DNA from 3 places in the Peteryoungia glycinendophytica genome. Region 3 is predicted to be linked to each of the others. Evidence: predicted binding sites of a transcription regulator. Region 3 holds the regulator's gene; each other region holds the start of a gene.
What was found. The regulator PhoB, encoded in region 3, activates phosphate uptake and scavenging genes when phosphate is short. The targets are predictions, from matches to a motif close to TGTCATNNANCTGTCAT.
Positions count from the first base shown of each region.

Region 1 (10,655 bases), 1.8 Mb from region 3:
CCGGTCGGCCCCGAACGCGCCATCGATATAGACGATGGGACCCGTCCGGTAGGCGGCCTGGAGCTTCTGCAGAAATATCGACGGCTCAAGCCGGGTCTGGTGATCGAGCCAGTCCAGCAGGTCGAAATAGATGCCCTCTTGCCCCATCCACTGACCCTAGATTCTCAGGGATACAATTTCAGGGGTACAGCTCTGACTTGTCCAGCGCCAATTCTGCGCGTCACCACCCCCAACGTGTTTTCGTCAGGAGCTTTTCTCGACGAACCCGCTCCTCACGCTTCGGGTTGAGACGCTTCGACAACTGCCAAAGCCGCCATGTTGACGACGCCGCGCGAGGTCACGGAGGTCGACAGCACATGCGCCGGCAGTGCGGCGCCGAGCAGGATCGGGCCGACATGTAGGGCGTCCATCATCATGCGAACAATGCCGAGCGAGATGTTGGCTGCATCGAGGTTCGGGAAGACCAGCAGATTGGCCTCGCCTGTGAGCGTGCTATCGGGCATCGCGCGCTTGCGCAGGCTCTCCGACAGGGCCGAACCGCCCTGCATTTCACCGTCGACCTCAAGGTCTGGTGCAGTCTGGCGGATGATTTCCAGGGCCTGTCGCATCTTCGTGGCGCTCGTCGAGGGGCGCGAACCGAAGTTGGAATGCGAAAGAAGGGCTGCCTTGGGGCTGATCCCGAAGCGGCGGATTTCCTCTGCGGCAAGCACCGTCATTTCGGCAATCTCTTCGGCGCAGGGGTCGTCGGTCACGAAGGTGTCGGTGAAGAAGATCGCACCGCGCTGTGAGATCAGCAGGCTGAGACCCGAGAAGTCGCGAACGCCGGGGCGCTTGCCGATGATCTGACGAACATCTCGGACATGGCGGTCGAAGCGGCCTTCGACGCCGCAGATGAGCGCGTCTGCATCACCACGCTTTACGGCGAGCGCTCCGATGACTGTCGTGTTGGTGCGCACGATGGTGCGGGCGGCTTCCGGGTTGATACCGGCGCGGCCGACAAGGGCAAAATAGTCATCGACATAGTCGCGGTAGCGCGGGTCGTCTTCGGGGTTGACGAGGTCGAAGTCGACGCCCGGGCGGATGCGCAGGCCGTAGCGTTTCAGACGAGTCTCGATGATCTGCGGGCGTCCGATCAGGATCGGTTCGCCAATGCCATCTTCGAGCAAGACTTGCGCGGCCCTGAGAACACGCTCGTCTTCGCCTTCGGCGAAAATCACCCGCTTTTTGGCAGCAGCCTTGGCCGCTGCAAAGATCGGCTTCATGACGAAGCCCGAGCGGAAGACAAAGCGGTTCAACTGGTCCAGATAGGTGTCATAGTCGGCTATCGGGCGGCGGGCGACGCCACTTTCTTCGGCTGCGCGAGCGACAGCCGGCGCAATGCGCAGGATAAGGCGTGGATCGAAGGGCGAGGGGATCAGATAATCCGGCCCGAAAGTCGGCGTTTCGCCGGTATAGGCGCGGGCGGCAACTTCCGAGACTTCCTCGCGGGCGAGCGCTGCAATGGCCCGCACAGCCGCCATCTTCATCTCTTCGTTGATCGTGGTTGCACCACAATCGAGAGCGCCACGGAAGATATAGGGGAAGCACAGGACGTTATTGACCTGATTGGGGAAATCGGAGCGCCCGGTACAGATCATGGCGTCGGGTCGGGCGGCGCGCGCCTCCTCCGGCATGATCTCCGGCTTCGGGTTGGCAAGCGCCATGATCAGCGGGCTCGGCGCCATGCGCGCCAGGAGTTCTGGCTTCAGGACGCCGGCAGCCGACAGGCCGAGGAAGACGTCAGCCTCGTCGATGCTCTCGGACAAGGACCGCTTGTCGGTCTCCTGGGCGTAAATTTCCTTCCACGGATCCATCAATTCGTTGCGGCCCTTGTAGACAAGGCCTTCGATGTCGTGGACCCAGATGTTTTCGCGCTTCGCGCCGAGAATGACGAGGAGGTTGAGGCAGGCGAGCGCTGCGGCACCGGCGCCCGAGGCGACGATCTTGACGTCCTCGATCTTCTTGCCGGCCAGTTCCAGGCCGTTGAGGATGGCGGCGGCGACGATGATGGCGGTGCCGTGCTGGTCGTCATGGAAGACCGGAATGTTCATCTTGGCGCGAAGCTGGTCTTCGACCTGGAAGCATTCCGGCGCCTTGATGTCTTCGAGATTGATGCCGCCGAATGTCGGCTCCAGCGCCGAAATGGTCGAGACCATTTGGTCGACGGTTGGTGCCTCGATCTCGATGTCGAAGACGTCGATGCCGGCGAATTTCTTGAACAGGACCGCCTTGCCTTCCATCACGGGCTTGGAGGCGAGGGGCCCGATATTGCCGAGCCCGAGCACAGCCGTGCCGTTTGAAATGACGGCGACAAGGTTGGAACGGGCCGTATAATCGTCGGCCGCCGCCGGATCGTCCTTGATGGCAAGGCAGGGCGCTGCGACGCCAGGCGAGTAGGCAAGGGCCAGATCGCGCTGGTTGCCGAGCGGCTTCGTCGCCTGGATCTCGAGTTTCCCGGGACGCGGATAGCGATGATAAAAGAGCGCCTGTTCGTCGAGATCGGCAGTCGCTGCCACAGCATCGGTCTTGGTCTTGTCGTGGGAATTCATCGCGTCACCGGCAATTCATGTCATCGAGTGGTTCAGATCCGTCATACACGAAACAGCTTCGAGTGGTAGACCTTAGTTCCGGCCGCCGGTACGCCCGACAGCTGTAATCGCCACCGACATCCGCTGCATCAGGGCCCATTTTGGCCGTGTCATCTTCCTGAAACACGAGTCTGGTTAAGGCTTGTGCAGTCAGTGCAAGAGGATAGCGCCGTGGAAGACGCAAGCGAAGTTCGCCATTTCAGGACCCTTTTCATCTCGGACGTGCATCTGGGTTCGAAGGCTGCAAAGACCGATTTCCTGCTCGACTTCCTGCGCACTCACGAAGCCGAAACGATCATCCTGGTCGGTGACATTGTCGACGGTTGGCGCTTGAAGCGCAGCTGGTACTGGCCGCAGCCTTGCAATGACGTGGTGCAGAAACTTCTGCGCAAGGCGCGCAAGGGCACCCGGATCGTCTATATCCCCGGCAATCACGACGAATTCCTGAGGGACTTTCCGGGCACCCATTTCGGCGGCATCGAGGTTGCCGAGCGGATGATCCACGAGATGGCCGACGGCAAGCGCTATCTCGTGCTGCATGGCGACGAGTTCGATGTCGTGGTGCGCAATGCGCGTCTGCTGGCCTATCTCGGAGACTGGGCCTATGACACGGCGATTGCGATCAATGTCATGCTCGCCGCCGTGCGCCGCAAGCTCGGCATGCCCTACTGGTCATTCTCGGCCTGGGCCAAGCTGCAGGTCAAACATGCGGTGAACTTCATCGGCGAATTCCAGCGTGTCGTTGCCGAAGAGGCCCGCCGTAACGATGTGGACGGCGTTATTTGCGGGCATATCCACCACGCGCTTATGGAAGACATTGACGGCATCCACTATGTCAACACCGGTGACTGGGTAGAAAGCTGCACGGCGGTCGCCGAGCATCCGGACGGGCGGTTGGAGCTCATCTCCTGGGCGCACAAGATCAGCGCTTCCGGTGCACCCAAGCCGGTGCAAAAGATGGTTCCGGTGATGATCCCGTCGCTCGACAGTGCCAAGAAGGAAGGCGCGCGGGCCGCGTGATTGCGACCGGTTGTTGCAATCAGGCCATCGCATCCATCAATCGTCTGTGAGTCGTGTATTTAACGGTTCATCAAGGATTACATCGCCGTCCCCGGTCGTTATAGTGCGCAGCATTCAATCACGTGATTTGCGAACCGGAAGACGACCGGCGCAGGTTTGGAAGTTGTCGCGCCCTTGAAGTCGGTTCATCCTGAAAACGCTCATATCGAGATCGACCGCCAGGCGCATGTCGATCACCATGTGATTCGACTGAGCGGCAGCTGGAAAAACACCAGCCTTTCCGACATGATCAAGTCTGCAGGCCCCCTGGTCGAGGATCAGGGCAACAGCAGCGAAGTCATCGATATCGACGGGATCACCGCCATGGACACGGCGGGGGCCTGGCTGATCCGGCGCTTCATGACCCAGCGCCGGGCGCGTGGCCGCGAGATCACCCTTGCCGGTGGCGACCCGCAGATGCGCGAACTGATCAACGCTCTGCCGGAGCGTGTCGAGGCGCCGGAACAGGTCGCCAGCAGTCGCGGACTCTTCGAGCGGGTCTTCGACCCGGTCGGTCGCTTGACGGTCGGCTTGTGGGAAGATGCGGTCGCAATGATGTTTGTGCTGGGGTCTGCCGTGCGCGGGGCGCAGACCAAGCTTGGACGCGGTGCTGGTGTCTCACCCGCTTCGGTCATCAATCAACTCGATCATATGGGCGTGCGAGCTGTCCCGATCATCGTCCTGATGTCCTTCCTGATCGGGGCGATCATCGCGCAACAGGGGGCCTTCCAGCTGCGCTATTTCGGCGCGGAAGTCTTCGTGGTCGACCTGGTCGGTATTTTGCAATTGCGCGAAATCGGCGTACTGTTGACGGCGATCATGATTGCCGGCCGATCGGGCAGCGCCATCACTGCCGAAATCGGCTCGATGAAGATGCGCGAGGAAATCGATGCGCTGAAGGTGATCGGGCTCAATCCGATCGGCGTTCTGGTCTTTCCGCGTCTCGTCGCCCTGACGATCGCTTTGCCGCTTCTGACCATCGTTGCGAATTTCGCGGCTCTTTATGGTGCCGCGGTCGTTGCCTGGGCCTATTCCGGCATCACCTTCGAGGTGTTTATTACCCGCCTGCACGACGCCGTCGATTATTCGACGCTCGCCACCGGCATGATCAAGGCGCCGTTCATGGCACTGATCATCGGCATCATTGCGGCCGTCGAGGGCATGAAGGTCGGCGGCAGCGCCGAATCGCTCGGTCGCCACGTGACCGCCTCCGTCGTCAAATCCATTTTCGTCGTCATCCTCGTGGACGGGCTGTTTGCCATGTTCTACGCGGCCATCGATTTCTGAGGGGCCGGGATGTCGGATACAGAGAGAAAATCTGGCAAGCGCGAAGCGGTCCTTTCCGTTAAGGATCTGACCGTCGGGTTTGGTGACAAGGTCGTGCTCGACAAGCTCAACCTCGATATCTATCGCGGTGAAATTCTCGGCTTTGTCGGGGCTTCCGGTGCCGGCAAATCGGTGCTGATGCGGACCGTGCTGAGGCTCCTGCCGCGGCGCGGCGGCACGATCGAGATTCTCGGTGCCGATTACGATGCGGTGAGCGATGCGGAGCGCATGGCGCTCGATACGCGGCTGGGCGTGCTTTTCCAGCATGGTGCTCTATTTTCGGCACTGACGGTCAAGGAGAACATTCAGCTGCCGATGCGCGAATACCTGGATCTTCCGCAGTGGCTGATGGACGAGCTCGCTTTTCTGAAGCTCGAGCTTGTCGGTCTGAAGCCCGATGCGGCGGATAAATATCCCTCCGAACTTTCCGGTGGCATGATCAAGCGCGCGGCTCTCGCCCGGGCCTTGGCGCTCGACCCGGACCTCGTGTTTCTGGACGAGCCGACATCGGGTCTTGACCCAATCGGGGCTGCCGAATTCGATGAACTCATCGCACAACTGCGCGATACCCTTGGATTGACGGTCTATATGGTTACCCATGACCTCGACAGTCTCTTCTCCGTCTGCGACCGTATTGCGGTTCTGGGCGAGAAGAAGGTGATGGTCGAGGGGACGCTGGACGACATGCTCGCCTATGACGATCCTTGGGTGCAATCCTATTTCAGGGGCAAGCGTGCCCGTTCCATTCCCCGCGCGGAGACCGCCGTGCAGCCGGTAGAGTAGACATATGGAAACCAAAGCCAATTATGCCATCGTCGGCTTCTTTACGATCCTGGTTATCGGGGCAGCCTTCGGCTTCGTCTACTGGATGGCGGAGTATGGACGCGGCGGCCCTATGGCGCCGCTCGCCATTCGCATTCCCGGTTCCGCCAACGGCCTGAGCATCGGCTCGCCCGTGCGCTTCAACGGGATTGCGGTGGGCTCGGTGCGCAATCTTTATATCGACAACGACGATCCGGAGTTCTCTGTCGCCTTTACCGAAGTGCGCGCCGACGCTCCCGTGACGTCCGGTACGCGGGCCATTCTTGAAATTCAGGGTCTCACCGGTGCTGCCTATATCGAACTGTCGGGCGGTGGCGCGGGGAGCGGCGATAAGATCCTAGAGCGCGCCATCAATACGGGCGAGGCGGCAATCCTCACCGCGGACCAGTCTAGCGTTACCAACCTTCTGTCCACAGCAGACCGCATCCTCAAGCGTGCTGACGATGCCATCGGTGAGCTCCAGGGTTTCATCGTCGACGCCCGTGCGCCGCTCACCAATACGGTTCGCAACGCCGAGACCTTTTCGAAATCGCTGGCTGACAATGCCAAGGGGATCGACGAGTTCCTGAAGAGCGTTACGTCGCTTTCGCAGTCTGTGTCGGGCTTGTCGGGTCGCCTGGACGGGACGCTGGCTGCGGCGGAAGATCTGTTCAAGGCGCTGAACTCCGACAAGATCGACAAGATCCTCAGCAATACCGAGAAAGCCACGGCAAGCTTCGCCGATGCATCGAACAAGATCGGGCCGGCGATCGACAGTTTCAAGCAGACGGCTGATACGTTCCAGACATTCGGAAAAAATGCCGACCAGACGCTTCTCAAGGTCTCGAAGCTGGTGGATGCAGTCGACAGCCAGAAGGTCGGCAAGGTCGTCGACGACGTCTCCGTCGCATCGGCAGACGCGCGTCAGGCGATCGCCGGCTTCCGCGATCTCTCAAACAGCATCATGGGCCGTAAGGACGACATCGACAAGGCGATCGATGACTTCACGCAGCTTGCCAACCGTCTGAACAACGCCTCGACCCAGGTCGACGGCATCCTGAAGAAGGTCGACAGTTTCCTTGGCTCGGGCGACGCCAATTCGCTGAGTGTTGAAGCCCGCAAGACGCTGGAATCGATCCGGCTTGCCGCAGAGAACCTCAATGCGCGCATTGGACCGATTGCCGAGAACCTTCAGCGCTTCTCAAATTCGGGTCTGCGCGATATCCAGACACTCGTGACGGATACCCGCCAGACGGTGCGGGGCCTGAACGACGCCATTACCAATTTCGATCAGAATCCGCAGCGCCTGCTCTTCGGCGGCGATACGGTCAAGGAATTCGACGGAAGGACGCGCCGATGACGCCGACGACCGGAAAGGGTGACACTATGGTTTTCTCCGGCCGTCCAGGTCTGTCCGCAGCCAACCGCCGCCGCCTTCTCGGCTGCAGCATCGCTCTGCCGATGATGCTGGCGGCGCTCACCAGTTGCGGCTCGGCACCGAACGATACGTTTGATCTCTCGGCCGTTTCCGCGCCTGTTTCCACGACCGCCAGTGCGAAAAACCGACAGCTGCTGGTCGCCGATCCCTCGGCGCTCAAGGCGCTCGACAGTGAGCAGATCCTGGTGCGCGTCGCCGGTTCCGAGGTGCAGTATCTGAAAAAATCGCAGTGGAGCGACAAGCTGACTCGCGTGGTCCAGTCCAAACTTGTCGAGGCCTTCGAGGACACCGGCCGTCTCGGTGGCGTCGGAAAACCGGGGCAGGGCCTTGCGATCGATTACCAGCTGATCACCGATGTCCGCGCCTTCGAGATTGCAACGGGCGGCGGAGATCGTGGCGTCGTCGAGATTTCAGCGAAGCTGCTTAATGATCGCAACGGCACGGTCAAGGCGCAGAAAGTCTTCCGAGCTGAAGCGCCGTCGGCCGGCAGCGGCAGCGCCGCCTATGTCACTGCTCTCGATCAGGCCTTTGGGCGTGTCACTGCGGAGATTGTTGCCTGGACGCTCCAGGAACTCTGAATTCGATCATCAAAGATCGGCTGAAGCGCGCTTCGGGTTCAAACGACGAAACCCCGGATCCTTTTTCAGGATCCGGGGTTTTCTTGTGCCCCTGCCGCTCTCAGGCTGCTTCAGCTGAAGCGACCTGCTGCGTGGGCCAGCATAGTGTAGACCTTGCCGGTGTCGGAGGTCAGATAGGACTGGGTGATCGACTTGTCGCGATCGGTGCGGGCGACATCCGCCAGCAGCTTCTCGAAATCGGCGATGTAGCGGTCCACGGCGACGCGGAATTCCGGTTCCCGGTCATATTTGCGTTTGATCTCGTCGAAGGTCTGCTGGCCCTTCAGCGTATAGAGGCGACGGGTGAAGATGTCGCGTTCCCCGCGCTGGTAACGGCGCCATAGGTCGACAGAGGCGTCGTGATCGATGGCGCGGGCGATGTCGACTGACAGCGAGTTCAGCGATTCGACCATGTGGCGCGGATTGCGGTTGTCGCTCTGCCGATTGGCTGCCGGCGCTTCCGGCGCCGGACGGCTTGGGGCGGGGGCCGGTGCTTGGCGTGCTGCCACAGGCTCAACTGCCGGCTCTTCGCGCGATGCGCCACGCAAGAGGTCGCTGATCCAACCGCCGCCTTCAGTGCGGCTCGGCGCTGGAGCCGAATAGCCTTCCGTGGTGCCGAGGCTTCCGCGCAAGGCGTAATCGGCTGCCGGACGGACAGTCTGCGGGGCAGGTGCCACGGGTGCAGATGCAGGCGCGGCGCGCCGCGGTTGCTCGACCTGTGCCTCTGCAAGCCGGCGGGCGACCGGCTCGGATATCTCCAGCGTCTGGCTGGTGCGGCCAACCAACTGCGAGATGTCCTGCAGCGCCTTGATCTGCTCGGACACGGCGCGGCGCATGGCGGCCGCGCTTTCCTTAGCTTCTTCCGGAAGATCGAAGGCGCCACGCTTCAGCTCGTTGCGGGTGAGATCGAGCTCCTTGCGGATGTCGTTTGCGGACCGGCGGATTTCCTCCGTTGCGCCCGAGAAGCGGCTGACCGCTTCCTCGACGGCGCCTTGCATGGCCTGCTTGAGGGCGGCAGCGGCGCCTTCCGACTTGCGGCCGGCTTCACCGAGCAGTCGGTCGATATCCGAAAGCGAAACCGCGAGACCGCCACGCAGACGGCTTGCCAGCTCTCCAGAGCGCTTTTCCGCTTCCGACAGGGTCTTGTCGATCGACTGACGGGCCTCTTCTTCGGCCGATACAAGCGCATTGCGCATATTGTTTGCGGTGCTCAGCGCCTTCTGCTCGGTCTCGCCGAGGATCTGACCAATATCGGCCAGTGACGCCTGGACGCCCTGGCGCAGGCTGCCGGCCATCTGGCCGGAGCGCTGCTCGGCGCGGTCGAACGCGGTCTCGACCATGCGGCCAAGGTTCTGCATCGTGGTTTCGATCTCTTCCGACCGCTTGACGAGGCCGACCGAAAGGTCGCGCAGCGCCTGCTGGCGCTCTTCCAGCGTCCCCACCAGGTTGGATTGGGCCGCCGACAGCAGTTCGGATGCCTTGCCGAGCACCTTGGTATGGTCGCCGAAGCGGCTGACGATTGAGGAGACCTGCTGCAGCGTCTCGCCGGAGATCGCGGTCAGGCGGCCAAGCTTGTCGTCGAGCAGTCGGTTCGAGGTCGACAACATGTCGGTCGCCTGAGACGCCGTCTCGGTGAAGCGCGATGCGGTGGAGCCGAGGCGGCTGTCGAGGGCACCGATGCTTTCGAGGGCCTGCTCGATAACGGAGGAGATCCCTGTATTGCTCTCGCCAAGCCGCTCGATCAGTTGCGATGCGCTCGCTGCAAGGTTCTGCTCGGCGGCGCCCAGATTGGCAACCGCGCGTTCCGTGCGCTCGCTGATTGCGCCGACCAGAGCCGCATTTTCTGCCCGCAGACGCTCGGCACTCTGCGCTGCGGCAGCGGTGATTTGTTCGGCTGCCACACGCCCCGTCTCTGCATACGAAGCGACGACCGGCGCTGCCTTCTCGTCGATGAGGCGTGAGAGTTCCGCCGAGCGGCTTGACAGCATCGAGTTCAGTTCGCGGGTGCGATCGTCTAGGACCGAACGGATGGAGTTGCCGCGGGCCTCGAGCGCCTTCTCCACGGCGTTCATGGTGACGGCCAGTTCCTGGGTATTTCCGGAGATGGCATCGCGGATCGCGGCGGCCCGCTGTTCCAGCGTCGAACTCACTTCCGACAGCGTGCCGGACAAGGTGTCGTTGACGCTTGAGATTGCGCCGGACAAGGTCGTGTTGGCGTCGGCGATTGTGGCCGACAGAGTGGCATTGGCCTGCGAAATCGTGCCGCTAACGCTGGCGACCTGGGCATTGACCAGAGCATCGGCATCAGAGATCCGGCTGGCGAGTTCTGCCGAACGTTGCTCCAGCGTGCGGTTCATCTGCGCGCTGCGCTCATCGATCTGACCGACGAAATTGCTGCTGGTTTCGCTGAGGCGTTCCAGAGAGCGCTGTGCTTCCGCATCGATATCGCGAGCGGCATCGGCAACGGCGCCGCGCAGGGCTGTGGCAAGGCCGGCAGCCTTGCCTTCGATGGTCCGGTTGACGTTTTCCAGCCCAACGTTCAGCGCCCGGTCCATTGTGGAGAGGCGTTCATCGATCAGAGCAGTGCGGCTGTCGAAAGTTTCAGCCACCCGGTTCGTGCCTTCATCGAGTGCCTGTGCCACACGCATAGAGGCTTCGTCACCGACGCGTTCGATGGTCGAGACTTTTTCATCAAGGCGGGCGGCGAACTTTTCGCCGGCATCGGTGACGCGCGCGTCGACGCCATCGAGACCATTGCGCAGGCGATCCTCGAGGGTGCCAAGGCTC
Region 1 is NZ_VFYP01000001.1:2,258,125-2,268,779, reverse strand. Features, by position in the region: gene FJQ55_RS11100 (helix-turn-helix transcriptional regulator) at 1-147, opposite strand, end outside; gene FJQ55_RS11095 (NADP-dependent malic enzyme) at 273-2,588, opposite strand; gene FJQ55_RS11090 (UDP-2,3-diacylglucosamine diphosphatase) at 2,799-3,647, shown strand; gene FJQ55_RS11085 (ABC transporter permease) at 3,822-4,973, shown strand; gene FJQ55_RS11080 (ABC transporter ATP-binding protein) at 4,983-5,795, shown strand; gene FJQ55_RS11075 (MlaD family protein) at 5,800-7,173, shown strand; gene FJQ55_RS11070 (ABC-type transport auxiliary lipoprotein family protein) at 7,170-7,829, shown strand; gene FJQ55_RS11065 (apolipoprotein A-IV repeat region-like domain-containing protein) at 7,940-10,655, opposite strand, start outside.
Region 1: a site for PhoB is predicted at 2,736-2,752, ahead of FJQ55_RS11090 (UDP-2,3-diacylglucosamine diphosphatase). Genes of this name have one in related genera too.

Region 2 (10,655 bases), 490 kb from region 3:
GGCGCCCGACAGCGACATCACCTTCCTCAACTGCGCGCGCTCGCCCGACGACATCATCTTCCGCTGGGAGCTTGAGGCCAAGGCCCGCGAGATGCCGCATTTGACGCTCGGCTTCATCGTCGAACAGGTGTCGCGCGGCCAGCTCTGGTCGGGGCTGAAGGGCCGGATCGACAAGGCCAAGATCGCGCTTCTGGCACCCGACTTCCTCGAACGCACCGTCTTCTGCTGTGGCCCGGCGCCCTTCATGGCAACCGTCCGCGAGGCGCTCGAAGGCGCCGGCTTCGACATGAAGAACTATCATGAAGAAGCCTTCCAGCCGGTCAAGCCGGAGCCGCTCGTGGTCGTCGCAGATCATGCCGATGGCGAGCAGCCGACCAAGGTCAAGTTCGCCATGTCCGGCAAGGACGGGCTCTGCGCCCCCGGCCACACGGTTCTGCAGGCGGCCCGCGCCGCCGGCGTGAGGATCGGCGCTGCCTGCGAATCCGGCCTTTGCGGCACCTGCAAGGTCATGAAGCTCTCGGGCGAGGTCGAGATGGACCACAATGGCGGCATCCTCGACGACGAGATCGACGAAGGCTACATCCTCGCCTGCTGTTCGCGGCCGAAGGGCGACATCGAAATCGAAGCCTGAACCATCCTGGAGCGGGCGTCCTCATTCGCCCGTGCACCCCGCTGTTTGCCCTGTGTTCGGGGGCTTGTTCCATCGCCCCTGACGCATTAGCCTTCCATCATTGACGCCTCCCATGCCCGGAAGTCTCAGCCGGGGCTCGCATCGAACCAGACCATGAGGGTCCGGCGTGTGCGGCGGAGGCTCGATAAAATGGGAGGGGAATCGCATGAGCAGGATCTGGACCTTCATGGCCGCTGTCTGCGTGACACTGACAGGTATTGTCGCCGAAAGCGCACCGGTCAGCGCAGGCGTCGATGTTGTCGTCTACGAACGCTATGAGCGCTACCAGCGCATCACCGTCAAGACGCATCACGGCAATCGGCCCTATCGACCGGGCTACGTCTATCACCGAGGCCACTGGTTTTCCGCAGCATCGATGCGCGCAGGCGTCATCGTCGATCGGCCCATCCTGCCGCATCGGATCATCCGTTCCGTTGAATTCCACCCGCGCCACTACAGCTGGTGCGCCGACCGCTATCGGTCCTACAACTGGCGCAGCAACACCTTTCAGCCGTATCACGGTCCGCGTCGGCAGTGCTACTCACCCTATTTCTGATGGCTGAACCTAGATCTCGACATTCCGCCGGTCACGATCAAGTGTCCGGTGGAACATTGCCCTGTATTGCCCGTTGACGGGCACTTGCGTGCCGAAGCCGCCTACGGCCCGGTACACGCGGTGCGCGAGGCCAGATTTCCCATTAATCCTGGGTTCAGGCTGGCGCCGTTAACCTTTGTTCAAGATAGGCACTGGTCGTCACACGTCCAGGCTTGTCTCAAACACAGACAGGGAGAAAACACCATGAAGACTGTCTTCAAGAAAGCCGCCGTTGCCGCCCTGGCATCGGTCATCGGGCTTACCGGCATGATCCCCGCCCAGGCCCAGGTGATCCGCCCCACTGCGCCGGTCGCAGCGACGTCGGATGTCACACAGGTTCAGTTCCGCCGCGACCGTGACCGCTACGAGGCCCGCCGCTACTGGCGCGGTCATCGTGGCTATCGTGAACGCCGCGCCGGCTACCGTTACCACAATGGCTACTGGTACCCGCTCGCAGCCTTCGCTGCCGGTGCCATCATCGGTGGCGCCATCGCCAACCAGCCGCGCGCCGTCCCGCGCGTCTCGGGCAACCTGAGTGCGAACCACTACCAGTGGTGCCAGAACCGCTATCGTTCTTACGACAGCTATTCGAACACCTTCCAGCCGTATAACGGCCCGCGCCAGCAGTGCGTCTCGCCTTACTACTGATCCCTTTCAGGGAAACTTATCGCCATCTCAAGCCGCTCGCAGCCCGTCGCTGCGGGCGGTTTTTTCGTGTTCTTTCCGAGACTTTCCTAACGCCGCCATGGCCGCATTAACCATTTGTTAACCAAATCGGCGCTACTTCTTGCATCAACGATTTGTTTACGTAGATGACCAAAGTGCTAACCGAACCACGCTCCATCCGCATCAAGGGCAGATCCTTCCTGGCCGTCGTCCTGACGCCGGATCTGCCGTTTGACGATTGGCTCGTCCGGCTCGATGATCTCGCGGCCCGCTCCGCCGGCTTCTTTCTCGGTCGGCCCGTCGTTCTCGACGTATCGGACCTGGAGATCGACCGACCGCAGCTGAAGGCGCTGATCGCCGAGCTTGGCAGCCGCAACGTCTCGATCATGGGCATTGAGGGCGGACGTCCCTCGCTGGTCGAGCCCGGCATGCCACCGATGCTGAAGGGTGGCAAACCGGCGGCAGATTACGAGGTACCGCGCTCCGAGGTGCCGGAACCGGTAAGCGGCAAGAGCGCTGAAGCAACGGCGAACCCGCCGGTCGAGCAGGCGCCGCCGCAGGTGGTGGTGCAGCAGAGCCAGGTTTCGGCTCCCTCGCTGATTGTGCGGGAAACGGTGCGGTCGGGCCAGTCGGTGATCTACGCCCAGGGTGACGTGACGGTCATCGGTTCGGTTCAATCCGGTGCCGAAGTGATCGCCGGAGGCTCTGTTCATATTTACGGCGCCCTTCGTGGGCGTGCATTGGCAGGCTGCGTTGGCAATGCCGACGCAAGGATCTTCTGTCGTAAGTTCGAATCCGAACTGGTGGCAATCGACGGTGTCTACGCGATGACCGACGACATGGATCCGGAATTGAAAGGGCATCCAGTTCAGCTTTGGCTGGAGGGGGATGCGATCATGACAGAAAGAATGATGTGAACGTGAGCGGGGATAGACAGGAGAACCACATGGGCAAGGTTATAGTCGTGACATCCGGCAAGGGCGGGGTCGGCAAGACCACCTCGACGGCCGCTCTGGGTGCAGCGCTCGCGCAGCGCAACGAAAAGGTCGTCGTCGTCGATTTCGACGTCGGTCTTCGCAATCTCGATCTGGTGATGGGCGCTGAGCGCCGCGTCGTCTATGACTTGGTGAACGTGATCCAGGGTGACGCCAAGCTGCCGCAGGCGCTCATCCGCGACAAGCGACTGGAAACGCTCTTCCTGCTGCCCGCCTCACAGACCCGCGACAAGGATAACCTGACCGCCGAAGGCGTCGAGCAGGTCATCAACGAGCTGAAGAAGTATTTCGACTGGATCATCTGCGACAGCCCCGCCGGCATCGAACGCGGTGCGACGCTCGCCATGCGCCATGCCGACATGGCCGTCGTCGTCACCAATCCGGAAGTCTCCTCGGTGCGTGATAGCGACCGCATCATCGGTCTCCTGGATTCCAAGACGCTCAAGGCCGAGCGCGGCGAGCGCATGGAAAAGCATCTGCTGCTCACCCGCTACGATTCCAACCGCGCCCAGCGCGGCGACATGCTGAAGGTCGACGACGTGCTGGAGATACTCTCCATCCCGCTGCTCGGCATCATTCCGGAAAGCATGGATGTGCTGCGCGCCTCCAATATCGGCGCACCGGTGACGCTCGCTGATGCCCGCAGCGCCCCGGCTCTCGCTTACTTCGACGCCGCCCGCCGCCTGGCTGGTGAAAACGTCCCGATCACCATTCCTGGCGAGAAGCGTGGCCTCCTCGACAAGATCTTCGCGCGGAGGGCCGCATGAGCATTTTCTCCCTGTTCCGCAAGCAGCGTTCCGCCCCCATGGCGCGCGAGCGACTGCAGGTCCTGCTCGCCCATGAACGGGCGTCGCTCGAAAGTGATCTGGTCGCAGTGCTGCGCGAGGAAATCCTCGCCGTGATTGCCAAGCATGTCGAATTCGACCGCGACAAGGTCGAGATCAAGATGGACCGCGACGGCGACGTCTCGATCCTCGAGATCGACGTCGAGATACCGCTCAACGCCCAGCGTCTCGCGGCCTGATCCGGTCGTCATCTGTCATGAAAAAGGCCGCCACCGGAATTCCGGTTGGCGGCCTTCTCTTTTGTCGAACGGGCAGGGCGGTTTCGCCACCCTGCCTCGCCAGGATCGTTAGCCGATGCGGGCGTTGTCGTCCTTCTTGATCGCAACGATGGTCGAACGTGGCAGCTTGCCCTCGCCATCGGGGAAGGGCGCGTCGGGATGCTGGATCCCGACGAAATGGGTGCGCTTGTCGGCAGACCAGGTCTGGCCGGTGACCTCGGCACCCTTCGGCGCGGTCAGGAAGCGCTCGATCCGTCCGGTGACCGGGTCGCCTGCGAGCATCTGGTTGTTGCCCTGACCGGCAAAGTCGCCCTCATTGGTGTCCTCGCCGTCGGTCTGGATCCACAGAAGACCAGTGGAATCGAACATCATGCCATCAGGCGAATTGAACATGTTGCCTTCGTTGATGTTCGACGAACCGGCATAGGGGCTGTCCTTGTGCACGACCGGGTTGCCGGCCATCAGGAACAGATCCCACTTGAACTTGCCATCTGCATGGTCGTCATTCTCCGGGTACCAGCGCACGATCTGGCCGTATTCATTGGCCTCGCGCGGGTTGACGGCGTTGATTTCCATCACGTCGCCCCCGGCATTGGTCTTCATCTTGCCGTCCTTGACCACGGCACGGTTCGAATTGTTGGTCAGGCAGCAATAGGCTTCGATGGCAACCGGATTGGTGGCAACCCATTCCGGGCGGTCCATGGTCGTCGCGCCAACCTTGGAAGCGGCCTGACGGGTGAGAACGCAGATCTCGTCCATCTTCATGCCGGTCGTCTCTTCGGTGAGCGCGAGCCACTCGCCGTTGCCGTCGTCCGAGAATTTGGCGACGTAAAGCGTGCCTTCGTCGAGCAGCTTCGAGGTGTCGCCACCCGGAACATAGATGCCGTTGGAGACATATTTGTAGAGAAACTCGCCACGCTCGTCGTCACCCATATAGACGACCACGCGGCCGTCACGGGCCACCACCACGGCGGCGTTTTCGTGCTTGATACGGCCAAGTGCTGTGCGCTTGATCGGGGTCGAGGACGCGTCCGAAGGATCGATTTCGACGACATAACCGGCGCGACGCGGCTCGTTCGGGTTCTTCGAGACGTCGAAGCGCTCGTCAAACTTCTCGTAGCCATAACGCGTCTCCGCGACGATGCCGTAACGCTTGTAATCGTCGGGCATTTTGAAGTCGGCAACGGTCGAGCCGAAATAGCCGTTGAAGTTTTCTTCGCAGGTCAGATAGGTGCCCCAGGGCGTCTTGCCGGCGCCGCAGTTGTTGAAGGTCCCGAGACAGTCGACACCATTGGGATCGGCAGCCGTCTTCACGAGGTCCGAACCGGCGGCCGGGCCCGACAGCTTCATCGGCGTGTTGTGATGGATACGGCGGTTGAACTTGCTGTCGACCACGATCTGCCAACCGTCAGCGCCTTCCGCCACTTCCATGACGGTCACGCCCTGCATGTGTTGCAGGATCTTCACGTCGTCGAGGCTCTTCGGCATGCCCTTTTCGTTGTGCGGCAGGTTGGTCTCGTTGTTCACATATTCATGGTTGACGGCGATCACCTGGGCGCTGCCAATGACGAACAGCTCCATACCGTCGGTGTTCTCACCGAACACCTTGTCGGAGTTTTCAAGCGACACGCCATTGGCCGGATCGATGTCGGAGGCGGTGGAAAAAAGCGGCTGGCCCCACTTGGCGAGCGGCTCCCAGCGATAGCCTTCCGGCACATGCACGGTGTTGTCGGTCGAGATCGGCACCGGCTTGAACGGGAAACGCGAGCCGGCTTCCTGGGCCTGGGCAGAGGTCGACGACATCAGATTGCCGAGCGTGCCCATGGCAGCAGCAGCCGAGCCGAGGGCGAGCACGCCGCCGAGAAAGCCACGGCGGGAAACGGCGCGTTCGACGACGCGATCGAAATCGGTCACGGCCGGCGGCGGATTGTGCAGCTCGTCCCACTCGTCCCAGGACAGATGATTGGTGTTGGTCTCGGTCATCGCGAAGCCTCCTTTGGGTTGCGTTCACTTCCGACTAGCCAGCCCGAGTAACAGTCATGTGACGAAGACCAGCCCTCGTCACCGATCGCAAAATTCGAAATTTCGACGCCCCTGCAACAGGCCGGCTATCCGGCCGGATTAAATCCTTGGGCCGTCTCGCCTTTGCCCACCAATCGCGATCGCAGGGCTGGCGACGCGGCTTTTCCGCTCACGCAACTGTCTCCTCCCTCCCGTGGCAGTCCTGTTTCGTGGGGCCAATGGGTCGGTGGACGAGACTTCCTGACGCATGCAAAAGATTTGACGTTTACGTAAAAATCAATTAGCCAAAGAGGAGAATGAGCCGCGCCTCCTGGGTGGGAGTCCTTGGCGTGGCTTGAAGCATACGCCAGATGGAGGAGCACGTCATGTACAAGGCGCCCGTAGAAGAGATCGCGTTCACCCTGAAGCATGTCGCAGGTCTCAGCAAGGCCATCGAAGACGGCAAGCTGGGCGACCTGAGCGACGATCTCGTCGACGCCATCCTGACAGAAGCCGGCCGCTTCGCCTCCGATGAGGTCGCGCCGCTGGCCGAGATCGGCGACAAGCAGGGCGCTCGAATGGTCGATGGCAAAGTGATTGTGCCGGATGGCTGGGACAATCTCTACCGTGCCTGGGCCGAAGGCGGCTGGAACTCGCTGACGGCGTCGCAAGACTTCGGCGGGCAGGGGCTGCCCCATATGCTCAACGTCGCGGCACTCGAAATGTGGAACTCCGGCTCCATGGGCTTTGCGCTCGGACCGACGCTGACCATGGGCGCCGTCGATGCCGTCACCGCGCACGGTTCCGAGGAATTGAAGGCGAAGTATTTGCCGAAGATGGTCTCCGGTGAATGGACCGGGACCATGAACCTCACCGAACCCCATGCCGGTTCCGACCTGGGCGTCATGAAGTCCCGCGCTGAGCGTCGCGACGACGGCACCTACCGTATCTTCGGCCAGAAGATCTTCATCACCTGGGGCGAACACGAGATCACCGAGAACATCATCCATCTCGTCCTCGCACGCCTGCCCGATGCACCCGCCGGCACGCGCGGCATCTCGCTCTTCCTCGTGCCGAAATATCTCGTCAACGACGACGGCTCGCTCGGTGCCCGCAACGACCTCCACTGCCATTCGTTGGAGCACAAGCTCGGCATCCACGGCTCGCCGACCTGCACCATGATCTATGGCGACGGCAAGTATGGCGACGAGCCGGGCGCGATCGGCTGGCTGATCGGCGAGGAAAACAAGGGCCTCGCCTGCATGTTCACCATGATGAACAATGCCCGCCTCGCCGTCGGCATGCAGGGCGTCGCCATCTGCGAGGCCGCCACCCAGAAGGCCGTGCAATACGCGAAGGATCGCACGCAAGGCAAAGCCCCCGGCTGGACCGGCTCCGGCATGTCGCCGATCATCGAACATCCCGATGTCGCCCGCATGTTGGTGACCATGAAGGCGCTGACGCAAGGCTCCCGCGCCATCTGCTATGTCTGCGCCCACGCAACCGACATGAGCCATCACGCCGAAGGCGACGAAGCCCGCCACTGGGCCGAGCGCGCCGCTCTGCTGACGCCGATTGCCAAGTCCTTCGCCACCGACGCCGGCGTCGATGTCGCCTCGCTCGGCATCCAGACCCATGGCGGCATGGGCTTCATCGAGGAAACCGGTGCTGCCCGCTACTGGCGCGACAGCCGCATCGCCCCGATCTATGAGGGCACCAACGGCATCCAGGCCGCCGACCTCGTGACGCGCAAGCTGCCGCTCTCCAACGGCAACCATGTCCGCGGCTACATCACCGAGCTGAAGCAGGTGGTCAACGCCGTGCGCGCTTCCAACCTCGAGGCTTTCGGCGAAACCGCCGCGCGCCTCGACGCGAGCCTTTCGGATCTGGAAGACACCACTGAATGGCTGCTTTCGCAGCTCGCCGCCGGCAATGCTTCGGCCGCGCTCTCGGGCGCCACACCCTACCAGCGCCTCTTCGGCCTGACGCTCACCGGCGTCTATCTCGCCAAGGGCGCGCTCGCCGACGAGGACCATGGCCGCGACAACCGCTTGGCCCTCTGCCGCTTCGCCACCGAAAACCTGATTGCCGAGACCGCAGCCCTCAAGGACCGCGTCATTCACGGCGAGGCAAGCCTCAACGCAGCCAGGGCATTGTTTGCGTAATTCCCACCTCCCCCTTGAGGGGGGAGGTCGCCGCAAAGCGGCGGGTGGGGGTGACTGCCGCTCAGCGGGCTAGGATCGCCCCTCATCCCCGGCGCAATGGCATTGCGCCTGACCTGCCGGCACCTTCTCCCCGCAAGCGGGGAGAAGAGCGAAGGCCGCAGCGCCTCCGGTCCCCCTCGCCCCGTTCACGGGGAGAGGGATCGCCGAGCGAAGCGGAGGCGGGGTGAGGGGCTATTCGCGGCGACGGACACAATTGAAGAGGGACAATAAAATGACCGACCACATTGAGATCACCCGCCCCGAAGCCCATCCCGGCGTCCTCGTCCTGCGCTTCAACCGGCCGGACAAGAAAAACGCCATAACCCAGGCGATGTACCAGAAGCTCACCACTGGCCTCCTCGAAGGCGAGAATGACGACAGCATCCGCGCCATCGTCTTCCTCGGCACTGAAGGCTGTTTCTCCGCCGGCAACGACATGGCCGATTTCTTGGGCTTCGCCATGGCCGGTGCCGTGGGGGAACCGGCGGCCTTCGGCCTCCTCAAGGCGCTGACCGAAGTCACCAAGCCGCTGGTCTCCGGCGTCGACGGTCTCGCGATCGGCATCGGCACGACGCTCAACATGCATTGCGACCTGACGGTCGCCTCCGACCGCAGCCTGTTCAAGACGCCCTTCGTCGATTTGGCGCTGGTCCCGGAAGCCGCCTCCAGCCTGATCGCCCCGCGCATCATGGGCCACCAGCGCGCCTTTGCCATGCTCGCCGCCAGCGAGGGTTTTTCCGCCGAACAGGCACGCGAGGCCGGTCTCATCTGGAAAGTCGTCTCACCTGATCAGGTCGAGGCCGAAACCTTGAAGATCGCCTCCTCGCTCGCGTCCAAGCCTCCGGCCGCCATGAAGATCGCCCGCGCGCTGGTCAAGGGCGGCGCCGAAGAGGTGCGTACCCGCATGCAGGAAGAGCTCGTGCACTTCGTCGCCCAGCTGAAGAGCGCGGAAGCCCGCGCTGCGTTCGAAGCCTTCATGAAGGGGCGCTGAGGGCCAGGCTCCATCCCGACCGCACGCGTTTTGGTTCAGTCGGCACGCGCTCGGTGATCGTCGAGAACGGCGGCGATCACCTCAGCCGGTGAAAACTCCTCCGGATGCGTCGGCGCACCGGAGGCGAGAACCAGGGCCGCCTTCCACAGGGCCCAGGCCCGGGCGCGGGCCCAGCGTCCCGTATCGGCGGCGACCGCCTCGCGAAACGCGTTCCGGCTTTCTCCCTCGAAGAACAGCCAGGTGATGACGAGGTCGCAGGCCGGATCGCCGACGCCGCAGGAGCCGAAATCAATGACGCCGGAAAGCTTGCCACCCGTCACCAGCAGATTTCCGACCGCGATGTCGCCGTGCAGCCAGCAAGGCGGTCCGGAGAACGGGGCCGCTTGCGCCGCATCGAGAACGGCAAGCGCCGCCGCCGTGTCGATCCTGTCGCGCAGCTGATCGAGGGCCCGCCGGGCTTCTGCTCCGTAGACGCCGATCACGTCGCCGCCCCGGAAGAAGTTGTGAGCGCCTGCAACCGGGCCGCCTTCGACATCGATCTGGTGCAACACCTCGAGGAAACCGGCAAGATCGGAAGCGAAGGAGGTGAGGTCCGGCACGAGCTCTCGACGCACGGGTTCGCCCGCCGTCCAGTCGTAGATCGTCCAGTGCCAGGGATAGTCCGCTTCGGGCTTCCCGAGGGCGACCGGCATGGGCACGGCGAGCGGCAGCAATGGCGCCAGAACCGGCAGCCAGTGAAACTCCTTCGTCGCCTGTCCGGCATAACCCTCGGCCGTGGGCAGGCGAACCTTCAGCCCGTCACCCAGCCGAAAGGTCCAGTTGTCCCAGCCGTCGTTCTCGACCTCTCGGACCGGCAGATCGGCATATTGCGGAAACTGTCGCGCGACGAGCCGCCGAACGAGGTCGACGCCCACGGCAAACTTGCCCGCCTTCAGTTTGTCGGTGCGTTGCATGAGCGGTTCCCCCTGTCGTGGCGAGATAAGCGGTGTGTTGCCTGGTAATCAACTCCGTCGGCTTGAATGCCATTCTTGCCCGAGGGTTCCGCAGGCTGGACCCGGATGCCGGGACGTCGTGCGATTGGTTCAGCCTCTGTTCAGCCTTTTCGGCCTAGAGTCGCAACAAGTACGCCTGTCGGGCGTTTGACCTATTCGTTTCCGGTTCCGAGGTTTCTATGTTGCGTGTGTTCTGTGTCGCAATCGGCCTGATGATGGCCGCTCTCTCCGCCCATGCCGGCCCCATGTCGGTGATGCCGGGACAGCCTGGAAAGGCCGACCTCGTTTTTGTCGACAGCAATGACGACAACGATGTCATCCAGAGCGAGTCCAAACGTCCTCGCGAGCCCTATGTCCGTCCGCAACGCTATATCTGCGTCGTCGATCAATCCGGCAGCATCGGCGGCACCGGACAGGCGCAGTGCCCGGCCAAGCCCGGCCGCGTCGGCGGCAAATGCCGCTGCGCCAACGTCACCGG
Region 2 is NZ_VFYP01000001.1:946,293-956,947, forward strand. Features, by position in the region: gene FJQ55_RS04540 (FAD-binding oxidoreductase) at 1-631, shown strand, start outside; gene FJQ55_RS04545 (BA14K family protein) at 837-1,226, shown strand; gene FJQ55_RS04550 (BA14K family protein) at 1,470-1,913, shown strand; gene minC (septum site-determining protein MinC) at 2,078-2,848, shown strand; gene minD (septum site-determining protein MinD) at 2,878-3,693, shown strand; gene minE (cell division topological specificity factor MinE) at 3,690-3,950, shown strand; gene FJQ55_RS04570 (PhoX family protein) at 4,059-5,972, opposite strand; gene FJQ55_RS04575 (acyl-CoA dehydrogenase family protein) at 6,377-8,155, shown strand; gene FJQ55_RS04580 (crotonase/enoyl-CoA hydratase family protein) at 8,427-9,185, shown strand; gene FJQ55_RS04585 (aminoglycoside phosphotransferase family protein) at 9,221-10,138, opposite strand; gene FJQ55_RS04590 (hypothetical protein) at 10,357-10,655, shown strand, end outside.
Region 2: a site for PhoB is predicted at 6,020-6,036, ahead of FJQ55_RS04570 (PhoX family protein). Genes of this name have one in related genera too.

Region 3 (10,655 bases):
TGCCCGGTTTCATGCCGTGGGCGGCCTCTTCGGTCGCCAGGCAGGCGCCAAGCGGGAAACCGCCGCCGATGCCCTTGGCAACCGCCATGAGATCGGGCGTGATGCCGGCCCATTCATGGGCGAATAGCTTGCCGGTACGGCCGACGCCGCACTGGACCTCGTCGAGGATCAGAAGCAGGCCATGCTCGTCGCACAGGTCGCGGAGTGCCCGCAGCATCTCGACCGGGATCGGGCGGATGCCGCCTTCGCCCTGAACGGGCTCGACGAGAATACCGGCCGTCGCATCCGTGATGGCGGCCTTGACGGCATCGAGATCACCGAAGGGAACCTGGTCGAAGCCGGGCGCCTTGGGACCGAAACCTTCGAGATACTTTTCCTGACCGCCGGCAGCGATCGTCGCGATGGTGCGGCCATGAAAGGCGCCTTCCATCGTGATGATGTGGAACTTCTCCGGATGGCCTTTGGCAAAATGATAACGGCGCGCCGTCTTGATTGCACATTCCAGCGCTTCGGCACCCGAATTGGTGAAGAAGACGCGGTCGGCGAAGGTGACATCCGTCAGGCGCTTGGCCAACTTCTCCTGACCCGGCACCTCATAGAGGTTCGACAGGTGCCAGACCTTGTCGGCCTGATCCTTCAGCGCGCCTACCACATGCGGGTTGCCATGGCCAACCGAGGTCACGGCGACGCCGGCGGCAAAATCGAGATAGCGCTCGCCGGTCTCGGTGATCAGCCAGACGCCCTCGCCTCGCTCGAAACGCAGCGGCGCCCGATTGTAGGTCTGATAGAGCGGCGTAGCGTCTGCCATGGCGATTGCATTCCTTCTTGATCCCGCAGTGGGTACGGGGGTCGAGCCCCGCGGGCTCGAGACAATTAAAAATGCCGCCTTGCGGCGGCGAGGGCACTATCTTCATTTAACCCTGCAATGTCAACGAAACTTGGCGAAACTTGGGTCCGCGGGGGAAAACGGATCCGAACCGCGCGCGAGTCCCGGGCGCAGATTCCACCTGTTGCATACTTGACTCACTCGGGAAGCAAGTTGGGGAAAACCGGAAAATCGATTCCAGATGATTCCTGCGACTCTTGTCACAGAGTCAGCCTGCCTCTAGGTTAAATTTCATTAAGAGATTGCATGCGGCGGAAGTGATCACCGACAGTTACGAGGCGGTTTTGTTTCGAATTCGTTCGAAGCAACGGTGACGGATTCTGCCATGACACACGCGAGCGGCGGAGAAGTATGGCATGAATTGGACTGATGAGCGGGTCGAAAAACTGAAGCGTCTCTGGGCCGAAGGCCTGAGCGCAAGTCAGATCGCAGCGCAACTGGGTGGCGTGAGCCGAAACGCCGTCATCGGCAAAGTACACCGGCTGAACCTGCCGGGCCGGGCCAAGGCCGGCGGCAGTTCCTCTGCGGCGCGTCCTGCCAAGCGCGCCACACAGACGCAACGCCCGACGACCTTCCAGGCCCGTCCGGCCGCCAATGCCACCACCCGCACCGTTGCCCGGGCTTCCGGCGCCACCCTGCTGAAAGAAGAAGTCGAAGTCGACGCTTTCCACGAAGTCGAGGTCAGCCGTCCGCTGAACGTCGTTGTTCCGATCTCGCGCCGTCTGGCGCTGACGGAACTGACGGAACGCACTTGCAAGTGGCCGATCGGCGATCCGATGAAGGACGACTTCCACTTCTGCGGCTGCGAAATCAACGACGCATCGCCTTACTGCACTTATCACGCAAAGCTGGCCTATCAGCCGGTGAGCGACCGCCGCAAGGCCGCTCGCTAAGCGATCGAAAGAACATCAGATGATGTAGACGGGTCCTTCGGGGCCCGTTTCTTTTGAACCGCAGGTTAAAACAAAAAGGGCCGCGACGGACAATCCTCCGTGCGGCCTCGGTTGGTTGGCAAGTGCTCGAAGCCTCAGGCTTCCATCGAATAGCCCGCACCGCGAACGGTCCGGATCACATCCTGCATGTTGGAGAAATTCAGCGCCTTGCGCAGGCGCCCGACATGCACGTCGACCGTGCGCTCGTCGACATAGATGTCGTGACCCCACACGCCGTCGAGCAGCTGCGAACGCGAGAAAACGCGGCCGGGCGAGGTCATCAGGAATTCGAGAAGCCGGAACTCGGTCGGGCCGAGGCGCACTTCGCGGCTCTTGCGGTGCACGCGATGCGTCTCGCGGTCGAGCTCGATGTCGCCGCAGCGGAGCACACTCGACAGAACCTCGGGCTTGGCACGACGGAGCATCGCCTTGACCCGGGCCATCAGTTCCGGCGTCGAGAAGGGCTTGACGACATAGTCGTCGGCCCCCGTCGCCAGTCCGCGCACTCGCTCGCTCTCCTCGCCTCGCGCGGTCAGCATGATGATCGGCAGGCGCTCGGTCTCCGGTCGCACGCGCAGGCGCCGGCAGAGCTCGATGCCCGAGACGCCCGGGAGCATCCAGTCGAGGATCAGCAGGTCCGGTACCCGTTCCTGCAGACGGATCTCGGCCTCGTCGCCGCGCAGGATCGTTTCGACCTCATATCCTTCCGACTCCAGATTATAGCGCAGGAGGACGCTCAGCGCCTCCTCGTCTTCCACCACGGCAATCTTCGGCTGCATCAGACCATCACCTCGCTGTGGCCAAGGCTCATTCGGTGATCGCACCGACGGAAGACGTCAGGTCTTCCTTCGGGCGCTCGCCTTCCGGCGGCGCACCTGTTGTCATGTAGTAGATGGTCTCCGCGATGTTGGTCGCGTGGTCGCCGATGCGCTCGATGTTCTTGGCGCAGAAGAGAAGATGCGTGCAGCTGGTGATGTTACGCGGATCTTCCATCATGTAGGTCAGAAGCTCACGGAACAGCGAGGTGTAGATCGCATCGATCTCTTCGTCCCGGTCGCGGATCGACTTCGCCTTCTCGGCGGAGCGGGTCGTGTAGACGTCGAGCACTTCCTTGAGCTGGGCGAGTGCCAGATCGGAGAGATGCTCAAGGCCGCGGGCGAGCTTGCGCGGAACGCCCGTCGCCTGGATGGCGACAACGCGCTTGGAGTTGCTCTTGCCGAGATCGCCGACGCGCTCCAGATCGGCGGCAATGCGAAGGGCACCGATGATTTCGCGAAGGTCCGAAGCGACCGGCTGGCGCTTGGCGATGGTCACCACAGCCTTTTCGCCGATTTCTTTTTCCATCGCGTCCATGACGACGTCGTCAGAGATGACCTTCTGGGCGAGTGCTGCGTCGGAATTGACCAACGAACGCACGCTTTCAGCGACCATCTGCTCCGCCAGACCGCCCATCTCGGAAATGCGGCGCATCAGGAATTTCAGTTCCTCGTCGAAGGCCGAATAGATGTGTGAGGAAGCCATAACCTAGATCCTTGATGTTGAAGTGAGCCCGATGTGACCGAGTGACCTCAGCCGAAGCGGCCCATGATGTAGTCTTGCGTGCGCTGATCGTCCGGGTTGGTGAACATCTTGTCCGTGTCGTTCTCTTCGACGAGCTCGCCCAGATGGAACATGGCCGTACGCTGGGAGACGCGGGCGGCCTGCTGCATCGAGTGGGTGACGATGACGATCGTGTAGTTCTCGCGCAGTTCGTGGATCAGTTCCTCGACCTTTGCGGTTGCGATCGGGTCAAGCGCCGAGCAGGGCTCGTCCATCAGGATGACTTCCGGGCTGACGGCAACGGCGCGAGCGATGCACAGGCGCTGCTGCTGACCGCCGGACAGACCGGTACCGGCCGCATCCAGGCGATCCTTGACTTCGTTCCAGAGGCCGGCCTTCTGCAGGGCGGTCGAAACGATCTCGTCGAGGTCGGCCTTGTTCTTGGCGAGGCCGTGGATGCGCGGGCCGTAGGCGACGTTCTCATAGATCGACTTCGGGAACGGGTTCGGCTTCTGGAAGACCATGCCGACCTTGGCGCGCAACTGCACCGGATCGACCTTGGCGTCGTAGATGTTCTCCGCATCGATCAGGATGTTGCCCTCGACGCGGCAGCTGGCGATCGTATCGTTCATCCGGTTGATGCAGCGCAGGAAGGTCGACTTGCCGCAGCCCGACGGACCGATGAAGGCGGTCACCGAGCGCGGACGGATCTCGATGTTCACGTCGCGCAGGGCCTGCTTCTCGCCGTAGTAAACCTGCACGTCGCGTGCGGTGATCTTGGATTCAGTCATGATTGGCGCTTTCGTCGTCGTCATCTTTGTCGAGAGATTGTTCATCATCATACACCCCCTTACCAACGGCGCTCAAAGCGGCGACGAAGAATGATTGCAACCAGGTTCATCAGGATCAGGAAGACCAGCAGGACGATGATGGCGCCGGAGGCACGCTCCACGAAGGCCGGGTCACCGCGCTGGGTCCAGTTGTAGACCTGCACCGGCAGCGCCGAGGCGGGCTGGAAGAAACCGTCCGGCGGGCCGGCGGGGAATTCCTTGACGAAGGCGACCATGCCGATCAGGAGCAGCGGTGCGGTCTCGCCCAGCGCACGGGCCAGACCGATGATCGCACCGGTGAGGATGCCCGGCATGGCGAGCGGCAGGACGTGGTGGAAGATCGACTGCATCTTCGAGGCGCCGACACCGAGGGCGGCGTCGCGGATCGAAGGCGGCACGGCCTTCAACGCCGAACGGGTGGCAATGATGATGGTCGGCAGGGTCATCAGGGTCAGAACCAAGCCGCCGACGATCGGCGCCGACTGGGGCAGCCCGACGAAGTTGATCAGCACGGCGAGGCCCAGAATACCGAAGACGATGGAGGGAACGGCCGCCAGATTGGCGATGTTCACCTCGATGAGGTCGGTGAACCAGTTCTGCGGCGCGAACTCTTCCAGATAGATGGACGTGGCGACGCCGATCGGCAGCGAAAGCACCAAGACGATCAGCATCATGTAGGCGGAGCCGATGATGGCGATACCGAGGCCGGCGGCTTCAGGACGGGTGTCCGAGGCATCTGCCGAGGTGAAGAAGGACCAGTTAAACTTGGTCACCAGAATGCCGGCTTCCTTCAGCTTGTCGGCCAGCACCAGCTGCTCGGGCGAAACATTGCGGTCGAGCTTGGCACTCTCCATCGTCACGCGGCCCTTGTAGTAGCCGTCGATGCGACCGGCAGCCAGGAGGTCGAACGAGACCGTCTTGCCGATGACGGAGGGGTCGGCCAGCACGTAGTTGCGGAGGTTGGCAGGCCCATCCTTGGAGATCAGTTCGCCTACAGCTTTGGGAGTCAAACCCTCTGAGGCCAGGCCCTTGGCGGCTATTGCGTCACCCAGAGCCTTCTGAATCAGCGGCGCGTAACCAAAGGTCGAGACCTTGGCGATGGCAGCGCGATCTCCGGTACCGGACGGATCGAGCTTGGCCGGATCCAGATAGACGTCGATGGTGATGTAGGTCTGCTGGAAGGAGGACAGGCCGTTCGACAGGATCGAGGCGAGAAGGCCGACGAGCGCGATGATGCCGAAGGCGACGGCGGCCTTGCCGAGCAGGCGGAAACGCGCTTCAGCGGCATTGCGCTTGCGGGTCCGTTCGTCGAGGCTCAAAAGAGACTTGGCCTGCCCCTTTGCTGCGGGGGCTCCGAATGCGGTGAGGTCGGTCATTCGTACTGCTCCCGGTACTTACGGACAATGTAGAGGGCGATCACGTTCAGGAGGAGCGTGATGACGAAAAGGGTGAGGCCGAGCGCGAAGGCAACCAGGGTCTCGGGGCTTGCAAATTCGGTATCCCCAGTCAGCTGGCTGACGATCTTGACCGTCACCGTCGTCATCGCCTCGAAAGGATTGAGATCGAGCTTCGCCGAGGCCCCTGCCCCGAGCACGACGATCATGGTCTCGCCGATCGCGCGGCTGGCGGCGAGCAGGACGGCGCCGACAATGCCCGGAAGAGCGGCCGGCAGGACGACCTGCTTGATCGTCTCCGACTGGGTGGAACCCAGTGCATAAGAACCGTCACGCAGCGCCTGGGGAACGGCATTGATGATGTCGTCCGACAGCGAGGAGACGAAGGGGATGATCATCACGCCCATCACGAGGCCAGCCGTCAGAACGGACGAGGACGAACTTCCGAGGCCGAGCGGCTGGGCCAGCCAGTCGCGCAGGAAAGGGCCGACCGTAACGAGTGCGAAGAGACCGTAGACGATGGTCGGGATACCGGCCAGCATTTCGATCGCCGGCTTGACGATGCTGCGGGTCTTCGGGCCGGCATATTCCGACAGGAACACCGCGATCATCAGGCCGATCGGAACGGCGATGATCAGCGAGATCAGCGAGACGTAGAAGGTGCCCCATAGCAGCGGCAGGATACCGAGGTCGGATCCACCGCGGAACTGCGGGTTCCAGACGGTCGAGAAGAAGAAGTCCTGGGCCGGATAGATGGTGAAGAAGACATAGGTTTCGACGACCAGCGAACCGACGATGCCAACCGTGGTCATGATCGCCACGAGCGAGGAGATCATCAAGATCGCCTTGACGAAGCTCTCGCTGATGTTGCGCGCCCGAAGTTCGGGATCGATGCGGATATAGGCGAGCGGCAGCGCGCCAATCGCAAGCGCCAAGACCGCGATGGTCATCAGGAGCTGGCTGAAATCGATGTCCGCGCGGTATGCCTTGGCGGCCTCGAAAACCTCGGCCGGGACATCGGCACCGAGCGCAATGCCAGCACCGGCAAGGCGGCTGCGAATGTTGTCGGCGTCGAGAGCCTTGATGTCGACATCGGCACCCGCCTTCGCATCGGCTTCGCGCAGAACAGCAAGACCATCACCAATGCGGCGGACATCCGCCATCACGAGACTGTGCGCGCCGCCTTCCGGCACGGAGGCGTCCGTGATCATGCCACTGATCCGGCCATCGATGATCGGATGCTGCAGGGTCAGCCAGAGCATCAGCAGGATCAGCGCCGGGACGGCGGTAATCAGGGCGACCGTCTGACCGTAGAAACCGGGAAGAGAATGCAGCTTTCTGCCGCGTTCGGCCGAGAGGGACATCGCCCGTCGGCGCCCCAGCGCGTAACCGATCGCCGCAAGGGCCAATACGCCCAGGATGATGATACTCACGTCCATTTTGCCCCGCCATGCTCCTGGAAACGGAAACCGGCGGCACTTGAGTGCCGCCGGTCAACTCGAGACTTAGTTCAGCGGCGCCATCGGCGTGCGAGCCTTGACGGCTGCCTGCGTCTTGGCCAGTTCCGGATCCGAAACCAGACCATAAGCGGCGAGCGGGCCGTTCGGGCCGGCGATTTCGTCAGAAACGAAGAACTCTACGTATTCCTGGAGACCCGGGATAACGTCGAGGTGGGCGTTCTTGACGTAGAAGTAGAGCGGACGAGAAACCGGGTATTCGCCCTTGGCGATGGTTTCAACGGACGGGACGACGCCTTCCATGGTGGCAACACGCAGCTTGTCGGTGTTGTTCTGGTAGAAGGACAGGCCGAAGACGCCGATGGCGTTCTTGTTGGCGGCGATACGGGCGAGCGTTTCCGGATAGTCACCGTCGATGTCAACCGATACGCCGTCGGTGCGCAGGACGTTGCACGCCTTCTTCGCCGCATCCTTGTCACCGCCGTTGGAAGCGAGAATGGCTTCCATCGTGCCGTCCTTTTCGCAGCCGGCTTCGATGACCTTCACGTCGAAGACTTCGCGGGTGCCGTGCTTGGTGCCCGGGATGAAGGCGAGGATCGGCTGAGCCGGCAGGTCGGCGCGGATCTCGTTCCAGTTCTTGTACGGGTTGTCGACCAGCTTGCCGTCCTTGACGACCTGAGCTGCAAGAGCGCTGTGCCAGTCGGCTGCGGTGAAGGCATATTCCGGGCCGCTGATTTCAGAGGCGAAGACGATGCCGTCGTAACCGATGCGGACTTCCTGGATGTCGGTCACGCCATTGGTCTTGCAGAGCTCGATGTCGGACTTGCTGATGCGCGACGAAGAGTTTGCGATGTCGATGGTGTTTTCACCCACGCCTTCGCAGAGCTTCTTACGGCCGGCGCCGGAGCCGCCGCCTTCAACGACCGGGGTGCCGAAGTCGAAGTTTTCGCCGAAGGCCTCAGCAACGATCGAAGCGTACGGCAGAACGGTGGAGGAGCCTGCGATCTGGATCTGGTCGCGGGCGATTGCTGCGCCGGCGAAGGCCACGGTGGCCGCCAAGGCAGCAAGGGAAAGTTTCAGAGCGGTCATAGTCATCTCCCGGAATGGGCTTGTGTGTCTTTGCGGCCGTGTGCGGCGTCTGCCAAGCACCGGCAGCTGCGTTCATAGCGGCTCTCAGCTCACGCTTTTATGTCAGTTGAATGAAACATTTGTGACAATTCATCCGACTGAAAACACTGATGAATTTTCAACGCCATCACAGGAGGTGGAGGTTTTATGTCAAAATCTGACGGTAAACTCGCTGCCGACGCCCAGCTCCGACTTCACAATCAGGCGGGCGCGATGGCGGGTGAGGATATGTTTGACGATGGCGAGTCCCAGACCGGTGCCCTTTTTCGACCGACTGTCTTCGACATTGACCCGGTAGAAGCGCTCCGTCAGGCGTGGAACATGCTCGGCGGGGATGCCCGGGCCGCGATCGCGGACGCGCACTTCCGTCCCCACACCCGGCTCGCGGCGCAGCACCACATCGACCACCTTGCCCTCCTGACCATATTTACAGGCATTCTCCATGAGGTTTTCGAAGACCTCGACGAGTTCGTCCCGGTCGCCCATGACCTCGATCTTATCATCCGGCAGGTCGAGGCGGATCTCGACGCCGAGGTCCGCCGCCAGAGGCGCAAGGCTGTCGCGCACATGGCCCAGCACCGGCTTCAGATCGACCATCTGGTCGGGCGGCAGATGCGCCTTCAGTTCAAGCCGCGAGAGTGACAGGAGATCGTCCACGAGACGGCTCATACGGTTCGCTTGATCGAGCATGATGGCCAGGAAACGTTCCTTGGCCTTGGCGTCGTCCTTCGCCGGACCCTGCATCGTCTCGATAAAACCTCGAAGAGAGGCGAGCGGCGTGCGCAACTCATGGCTGGCATTGGCGACGAAATCGCTGCGCATGCGATCGAGGCGACGTAGCTCGGAGATATCGCGGAAGGACAGGAGAAACAGTTGCCGCGCATCCGCCTGAACCGGTGCGACGCGCACGATATAAACGCGTTCCGACGGCAGACGCTCGGAATGCTCGATCTGGTTCGGCAAACCCGTGTCGATTGTCTCCCTTATCATGTCGAGAATGCCCGGGGATCGCCAGCGGGCGGAGACGTGCCGCCCCTCGCCCAGGTCACCAAAGGCGCGCTCGGCCGCCGCATTCTGAGCCAGCAAGTCTGCTTGCGACCCCATCACCAAGACCGGCATGTCGAGCGCCTCGATCGAGGCGCAAATCGACGGCAGCGGATCGGCCGGCAGGGCCGGCTGCGGGATCGAGATCGTCGGGCCTGCTTTCTCTTCGCCCGGCGGATCAAGCACCATCACCATGCCAATGAACAAAGCGAAAAGGACGAGGGAATAACTGGCAGCCGCGCCGGAATACCAGGCGGCCAGGGCCATCAGCCCCGAAACGACGATGGCGAACCAGCGCGACAGAATGTGCCTCAGGGAACGGCGCCAGCCGCTGCTCTGCCCGTTGTCTGCCACCTGCGATGCACCTCGCGTTTCAATCCTATGAAGCCTGATAGACGGGATTCATGACAGAAGTTCCGGTGGCCTGCCATGGCTGGTGCTGCTTTATCCCCCACACGCGTCACCAAGCCCCCCATCTTCGCGCCCGAGCCTTGCGCTCTATCTTCGCTTGCGCTCAATTATGGAAAACAGACAAAGCCGATCGGGCCGGAGGAAGATCATGGACGCACAAACGCAAAGCCGCGCCGTTACCTTGAAGATCCGGGGCAAGGAACGGATCTTCGACATCGACCAGCCGGAGCTGCCGGACTGGATCGAGGACGCGGCGCTGAAGTCCGGAGGCTTTCCCTACGACAAGAAGCTTTCGGACAAGGCGTATGTGGCGGAACTGACGGAGTTGCAGATCGAGCTAGTCAAGGTACAGTTCTGGATGCAGAAAACCGGGCAGCGCGTGATGGCGCTGTTCGAAGGCCGGGATGCCGCCGGCAAGGGCGGTGCGATCAGCGCGACCCTCGCTTACATGAACCCGCGCTCCGCCCGCGTCGTCGCGCTCACCAAGCCTACCGAGACCGAGATGGGGCAGTGGTATTTCCAGCGCTACATCTCCCATTTCCCGTCAGCTGGGGAATTCGTGCTGTTCGACCGCTCCTGGTACAACCGGGCCGGCGTGGAGCCGGTCATGAGTTTCTGCAAGCCCGAGCAGTACGAAGCCTTCCTCAAGCAGGTGCCACGCTTCGAAAAACTGATCGAGCAGGAGGGCATCCACTTCTTCAAGTTCTGGCTGGATACCGGGCAGGAAATGCAACTCAAGCGCTTCCACGACCGCCGGCATGATCCGCTCAAGTGCTGGAAACTGTCGCCAATGGATATTGCGGCCCTGCACAAATGGGACGATTACACCCAGAAGCGCGACCGGATGCTGAAGGAAACCCATACGGAGCGCGCGCCGTGGACAGTGCTGCATGCCAATGACAAGCGCCGTGCGCGGCTGAACCTGATCCGCCACATACTTCTGTCTCTCGACTATGAGGGCAAGGACAAGGACAAGATCGGCAAGCTCGACAAAAAGATTATCGGCAGCGGCCCGGGCTTTCTCGATTGAGACT
Region 3 is NZ_VFYP01000001.1:453,595-464,249, reverse strand. Features, by position in the region: gene FJQ55_RS02280 (aspartate aminotransferase family protein) at 1-808, opposite strand, end outside; gene FJQ55_RS02275 (GcrA family cell cycle regulator) at 1,243-1,779, shown strand; gene phoB (phosphate regulon transcriptional regulator PhoB) at 1,914-2,597, opposite strand; gene phoU (phosphate signaling complex protein PhoU) at 2,626-3,339, opposite strand; gene pstB (phosphate ABC transporter ATP-binding protein PstB) at 3,387-4,172, opposite strand; gene pstA (phosphate ABC transporter permease PstA) at 4,208-5,563, opposite strand; gene pstC (phosphate ABC transporter permease subunit PstC) at 5,560-7,020, opposite strand; gene FJQ55_RS02245 (substrate-binding domain-containing protein) at 7,087-8,127, opposite strand; gene phoR (phosphate regulon sensor histidine kinase PhoR) at 8,317-9,477, opposite strand; gene ppk2 (polyphosphate kinase 2) at 9,770-10,651, shown strand.